DNA from 3 places in the Solibacillus kalamii genome. Region 1 is predicted to be linked to each of the others. Evidence: riboswitches for the same ligand, from Rfam matches in the RefSeq annotation. Region 1 holds a riboswitch; each other region holds the start of a gene.
What was found. Region 1 has a riboswitch for cobalamin ahead of metE (5-methyltetrahydropteroyltriglutamate--homocysteine S-methyltransferase). Riboswitches for the same ligand answer to the same signal wherever they lie in the genome.
Positions count from the first base shown of each region.

Region 2: it holds a riboswitch for cobalamin, as region 1 does, so the genes downstream of both, cobJ (precorrin-3B C(17)-methyltransferase) here and metE (5-methyltetrahydropteroyltriglutamate--homocysteine S-methyltransferase) in region 1, are expected to answer to the same signal.
Region 3: it holds a riboswitch for cobalamin, as region 1 does, so the genes downstream of both, CBM15_RS11650 (glutaredoxin family protein) here and metE (5-methyltetrahydropteroyltriglutamate--homocysteine S-methyltransferase) in region 1, are expected to answer to the same signal.

Region 1 is NZ_NHNT01000003.1:135,780-138,051, reverse strand. It holds gene CBM15_RS07635 (SCO family protein) at 1-266, shown strand, start outside; cobalamin riboswitch at 622-801, shown strand; gene metE (5-methyltetrahydropteroyltriglutamate--homocysteine S-methyltransferase) at 965-2,272, shown strand, end outside.
Region 2 is NZ_NHNT01000007.1:158,087-160,358, reverse strand. It holds gene CBM15_RS11785 (S16 family serine protease) at 79-771, shown strand; cobalamin riboswitch at 941-1,127, shown strand; gene cobJ (precorrin-3B C(17)-methyltransferase) at 1,355-2,272, shown strand, end outside.
Region 3 is NZ_NHNT01000007.1:132,543-134,814, reverse strand. It holds gene nrdE (class 1b ribonucleoside-diphosphate reductase subunit alpha) at 1-461, opposite strand, end outside; gene nrdI (class Ib ribonucleoside-diphosphate reductase assembly flavoprotein NrdI) at 458-826, opposite strand; gene CBM15_RS11650 (glutaredoxin family protein) at 823-1,047, opposite strand; cobalamin riboswitch at 1,205-1,387, opposite strand; gene dut (dUTP diphosphatase) at 1,559-1,996, shown strand; gene CBM15_RS11640 (hypothetical protein) at 2,032-2,272, opposite strand, start outside.

The sequences.
Region 1 (2,272 bases):
ATACACCAGTGGATGAATCAAAATGGCATATGCTGACAGGATACGATCAAAAATTTATTGAGCAGTTTGGCAGAAACTCATTTAAAACACCTGTCCAGTCGATTGAAGGGAACGATCAAGTTATCCATGCCGATACATTTTTCCTAGTTGATGAAAAAGGAATCGCCGTGAAAAACTATTCAGGCTATGGCACAGGCGAAGATGGTGTTCCATATGAAACGATTGCAAGTGATATGGAAGCACTCATTGAAGAACGTCTAAAATAATAGTGAAATGTTAGATTAACTTGCGAAAAAAGTGCAGCTGCTTTTTGAGCAAGTTTTTTGCTGAGTGAGGGCTTTTCTAATAAAAATTTAAATGTGCTAATAAATCCACCGATTTTCTAATAAGTTGCTGATTTTCTAATAAAGGAGCAGGATATGCTAAAATCAGTTCCAGATTAGCTAATAAGTATGTCAACTTTTCTAAAATCATCCGAAGAAGTGCTAAAATAAACAAATTTCTTCTAATAAAAAGCACACAGCATCCACTGAAATCATTTCAACCCCGCATATCCTCGTATAGGACGCTAAATAAAAAGAATTTTCAAAACTCAAATTCTATGATATAGTATACGAAATTGCATACTGTGTAAGTTACGGTGCTTGTGAGAACAAGCTTAAAAGGGAAACCAGTGAAAGTCTGGTGCTGTCCCGCAACTGTAAATCGGAGTTCGTGATATTCAACCACTGTCTATTGATGGGAAGGGTCACAAGAACGTTGATGATGAGCCAGGAGACCTGCCGGAAACTAGTACACGCCAATACCTACGTGGAAATAGGTGGTGATTTTGTGCGAAAGTGAGACAGAACTCCTTTGATTATGCAAAGGTTTTTATTGTCAATCTCTTAAACATTCACACCCCTCTTTCATTTTGAAAGAGGGGTTTTGGTTTTTATGTAACAAATTTAAGGAGGAATTGTTTATGAAAACAGCAGTAATTGGCTATCCGTATATTGGACAAAATCGTGAATGGAAGCGTATAACAGAGGCGTTTTGGAAAGAACAATTGTCTTTAGGAAGTTTTGAACAGGAAATGAAAAACTTACGCATCGCTCAACTTCAGCAGCAACAGGATTTAGGGCTGGATATTTTAACGGTAGGAGATTTTACATACTATGACCGTATGCTTGACTTAGCCTTTATGTTTAATATGATTCCATCTAGATACGACCATCTATCATTGCAGCATCATTTAACAGCGTATTTTGCAATGGCGCGCGGTGCTGAAAATGTGGTGGCAAGTGAAATGACGAAATGGTTCAACACGAATTATCACTATATTGTACCTGAATACGAAGGACAGCAACTGGCATTGCAACACAATGTTTACGCGCAATATATTCAGGAGGCAATCGAAACATTCGGCATAATCCCTCGTGTGACTATTATCGGTCCATTTACATTTTATAAACTGACGAAAGGTATTGGCCAAGAACAAAAACAACACTATATTCAGCAGCTGGTAATGGTATATAAAGAGTTGCTTCAGTCGTTGGAAGCAAGTGGTGCAACGTCGATCCAGCTTGAAGAACCAAGCCTTACAAAAGACCTTACGTCCGAAGAAATAGCATTAGTTCAGCATTTCTATCATCAAGTATTAAACGGACTGACAGTTGAAACGATCTGCACAACTTATTTTGAAGCGTTATCCGACTATGAAACATTGATTGATTTGCCTGTTGATGGCTTTGGACTGGACTTTGTTCATGGGAAAAATGAAAATCTAGCAGCGTTAAAGAAGTTTGGTTTTCCAAAAGATAAAGTTCTATATGCAGGTATTATTAATGGTCGGGACATATGGAGAGCCGAGCTGCAGAAGCAGTTGGCACTAATAGCGGAAATACGTTCCTATGTACCATTTTCACCAATCTATCTACAAACATCGTGCAGTCTTCAGCATGTGCCAGTTACAACAGCAGGAGAGGATGGCATTGTGCCAGAGCTGCTAAATGCTTTAGCATTCGCCAATGAAAAAATAACGGAACTGCAAATGATCAAAGGGAAAATTCTTCAGCCCGAAGTCCCTCATATCCAGGCATTTTTAGAAAGCGAAAAAGCAATCCGCACATTGGCACTTCATGAATCGAGAAAAAAGAAAGCTGTACATGCACAAGTAAACGAATTAACACCGGAAGCATTTAAACGAACTGATAACTACGACAAGCGCAGTAAGCTACAACGTGCCTTTTTACAGTTACCAGACTATCCGACAACAACAATCGGGAGCTTC
Region 2 (2,272 bases), on a different contig from region 1:
TCGGTAATCTCACTTTCCGGGTTCTTTCTATACCGGAATAACAAAAGGCTGAAAGGAATTTTCTCGGGGATTTTTTTTGTGCTAGCACTGTTAATTGTGTTTGAAAGTCGACTGATCAATTATGAAAAATATACTTATTTTCTGATCTCCTATAATGAGCCTTTTGAAATTGTAGAAAATTCAGGTATCCATGTACTTGCAGTGGAAATGTTTGAAGCACCATATATTACAGATTTGGATTATCTAATAAAAACTATAGAATATTCAAGTGATAAAGAAGTTTTAGATGCCGAAGTGGTCACGAATAAAATCAGGTACCGTTCAAAAAATGAAGAGTTGCTCGGATATATACGTCCTACAGTGAATCATTTTGAAACGATGAAGGAAAATGTCATTGCCCACTTGCCTGAGAAATCAACAGCTATCGATCAATTTTTAAAGAGAGACGATATAGAAGGTGACAGTGCAGGACTTGCCACTGTGTTAAGCGGTCTTATCGAAAACGGTGAATTCCACAATAACATACCGATGGCGGTAACGGGTGCGATTGATAGCAAAGGAAACGTGAAGGAAATTGGTTCGATAAAGGCGAAAACCTTAATTGCTGAACAAAGCGGCTTTTCACATATTCTTATACCTATGGAAAATGAAGAAGAGGCGAAGGAAGTAAAAATAAATGAGCAACTTAATATCAACATTATTGCTGTCACATCTATAAATGATGCCGTAGCCTATGTAAAAAAGCTAAATGAACCCGTGACAGGAAAATAATAAAGTGAATAATTGAAATTAAACAACCTTTGATTAGTTGGATACTAAATTTATGTACAAAACACCTAATACACGATTAATAAACGCTTCATTTATGCTCAAAAGCTTATGAAGATAATAATTACCCTATCATTTTTTAGTAGACTATGTTATTTTTATAATAATTTAATAATTTGCAATTTAAATAAGTGCTTACAGAATTTTGTAAGGTAAAAGGGAAATTAGTGAAAGACTAATGCAGCCCCCGCTACTGTAATAGCTGATGAAATCACAATGAATCACTGTCGTAAAGATGGGAAGATGTGAAAGTAAAAGGAAGCTTAAGCCAGGAAACCTGCTTATTTAAACGATACTTACTTTTCGGAGGGAGAAGTATAGGCGAAACAAGTAATTGTTTTTGTGTTTTTCTATACTTTTTTAGTATTAATTTCACATGCCCGTACCTCTTTCTAACGAGAGGTGCGGGCTTTTTTTATTTCTTAGTGGATAAGCAATACTAGTTTTTAATGAAATCCACATAAGAAAAATTATCATCATGTCCTATTTGGTGCGAAATGTATTTTTCTATAGGGAGGGTATTTACATGCAAAAAGGAAAGATCTTTGTTGTAGGGTTCGGACCTGGAGATCGGGAACATATAACAAAACGTGCAGTCGATGCACTGCAGCAAAGTGATCACATTATGGGCTACAAAACGTATGTTGAACTGATTGAGCACTTAGTGACGGCGAAAACCATTGTCAGTACTGGCATGACTGAAGAAGTTTCACGCGCACAGGAAGCTGTAAAACAGGCTGAAGCCGGCCATATAGTTGCTGTTATTTCCAGTGGTGATGCTGGTGTTTACGGAATGGCGGGCCTCGTATATGAAGTATTAATCGAAAAGGGCTGGACTGCAAAAGAAGGGATTGAAGTAGAAGTTGTTCCGGGTATATCAGCGATTAACTCCTGTGCAAGTTTACTTGGCGCCCCGGTTATGCATGATTCGTGCACAATTAGTTTAAGTGACCATTTAACACCTTGGACGGTCATCGAAAAACGGATTGAGGCAGCTGCAATGGCAGACTTTGTCGTTGCGTTTTACAATCCTAAATCCGGCAGACGGACAAGACAAATTGTTGAAGCGCAACGAATATTGCTTAAGTATCGTTCACCTGATACACCTGTCGGATTAGTAAAAGCTGCCTATCGGGATACGCAGGACATTGTGTTAACAACATTAGAGGAGATGCTGGAACATGATATCGGAATGCTGACAACGGTCGTCGTGGGGAATTCCTCAACATTTTACTACGATAATAAAATCATTACACCGCGTGGTTATCAGCGAAAATATACTTTAGGGCAAGAAAAACAACTATTAAAACCGCATCAACGATTGAAAAAAGAAGCGGAACCATGGGCATTGGACCAGGAAACGGGTGAAGCGGAGACAGGCTACGAAAAAATCGTAGCTATCGAGAAAAAAATAGCTATACCAACAGTTAATAACATAAGCACA
Region 3 (2,272 bases), on a different contig from region 1:
TTTAGGGCAGTTGGGGTTGCCGGCTGGTAGGCAGTCATGACCGCTTCAATGGCCTTTTCAGCCAATGCTTCATCGCCTTGTGCTAAATACAGGGCGATAATGACGATTCGGTCTTCATACTTTTCCAGAATTTCTTTTCCGTCCCGGCTTTTCATCGCATAGCTTTCGTAGAACTTCGAAGCACTCATGAATGAAGGAAACCGGAACTTGTAGGAATAGGCTTTTTTGTACATTTGTTTAATAAAGTCCATCGAGTACAATTCCAAAAATTCTTTTTCGTAATAGCCTTCATCGACTAAATAACGCACTTTTTCCTCGATATCGATAAAGTAGCGTAAACGGACATTCACGTCTTCCAGGAAATAGCGGCGTGTTGCTTCTTTGTCTTTCGCCAGATCCAATTCACCGGTAGCACGGTAACGGTTTAGAATATCGTTATTTAATTTTAAATATTGTTTCATATCGATGCCTCTTTCCAAATGGAGTAGTAGTAATCTGTAATCGCTTCATAATTCGCCGGAGTTCCTCGCATTTCCACTTTTTCGATTAACGGAATTCCGTATTGTGCAGCTAAAAGGTCACCTGCACGGCCGAAAAAAGCATGACCGAAATTACGGTTTCCGCTTACGATAATTCCTTTGCATAGATCAAAGTTCGCAGTCATGAACTGGTCGACGATAGGGGGAACAGAGCCTAATCCATCCGTATACGTAAATAGAAGATACGGTTCATCCATTTTCTCTACTTCCGCCAGATCCTTTGCGGGCAAGCCGAGTTTTTGCACGATGGATCGTACATTACCAGTACGTGAAGCAAATATGATCATGCGGTCATTTCAGAAATGCGATCGATAATTGACGTCGGCTCTGCGATAAATTCACCGTTGATTTCAAATAACGGCACAGACAAAAAACCTGCATCGAGTACTATTTGTTTTGCACTCTCATCATGGTCAATATTAATAACCTCGACCTCCAAGTTGGCAGCATCGAGCTCCGATTTTACCCATAGGCATTTTGGACAAATTGTTTTCGTATAAAGTTTCATAATAGAACCCCTCGCTATTTAAATATTACTAGTAATTGTGGTGCACATGTCATGGGGGAACATGCAGAAAAAACAAAAAAAGCTATCCCGGAAAACAGGATAGCTTGAAATGGAAACGAGTAAAAGAGCGCCTCCATTTCCTATTCCCCGAAGAAATGTACGTAGTTTTAACGCGGCAGGTCTCCTGGCTTTGCTTCATTCGTCAGACATACCTTCCCATGCATTGCACAGTGGTCTATTCGTCTTCAGTCAGCATTTACAGTTGCGGGGACAGCGTTGGATTCACACCAAACTTCCCTTTTAAACTACATTTAGTAGTACCGTGATAAAAAAACACAATATATAGTTGAATTGAGTATAAGCTTTAACAACATAAAAGTAAAGAGCCTAAAGAAAGATAACATAAATCCATTAAGAATTCTAGAAAACTCCCTATTGAAAATAAAGAAAAAATATGGTTTTGTTATAACTGCATGTAAATAGATTTTATAAATGAGAAAGTTGGTTGAATATGTCGATTCAATTAAAAATTAAGAAAACCCACCCGAATGCTGTATTGCCGAAACAGGCACGGGAAGGGGATGCAGGGATGGATTTAAGTGCGGTTGAAGAAAGAGTTTTACTGCCTGGTGAATACGGATTAATTAAAACCGGTCTTCAAATCGAACTGCCGGAGGGAACAGAAGCGCAAGTACGCCCACGTAGCGGATTGGCACTCAAACATGGGATTACGGTGTTAAATAGTCCAGGTACCATCGATGCAGGCTATCGCGGTGAAATCGGCGTGATTTTAATCAATCACGGGAAAGAACCTTTTACGATTGAGAAAGGAATGCGCATCGCCCAGCTAGTCATTCAATATGTTCTGCAAGTTTTCATTGAAGAAACAGACAAACTGTCGGATACGGAGCGCGGTGATAAGGGCTTTGGTTCGAGCGGAGTGAAATAATGAAAAAAAGCCTGCTTTCGGATGAACACAGGCTTTTAATCTTCTTTTTTCCACTTTATATAATTGTATGACATTTGAAAAACAAATACGATCACGAGCAACAGCGTAACAAATATAAAGTTAGCGGAAAACCTTTCAAAATAATAAATGATCGCTAACGGAAAAATACAAAACGGGATTGAATAAATCGTGCGTAAAAATTTACGGCGATATGATAGGCCATGATAGGCAAACTTAAATCCTTTATCCACTTTCGGCTTTTTCCGGAAATACATA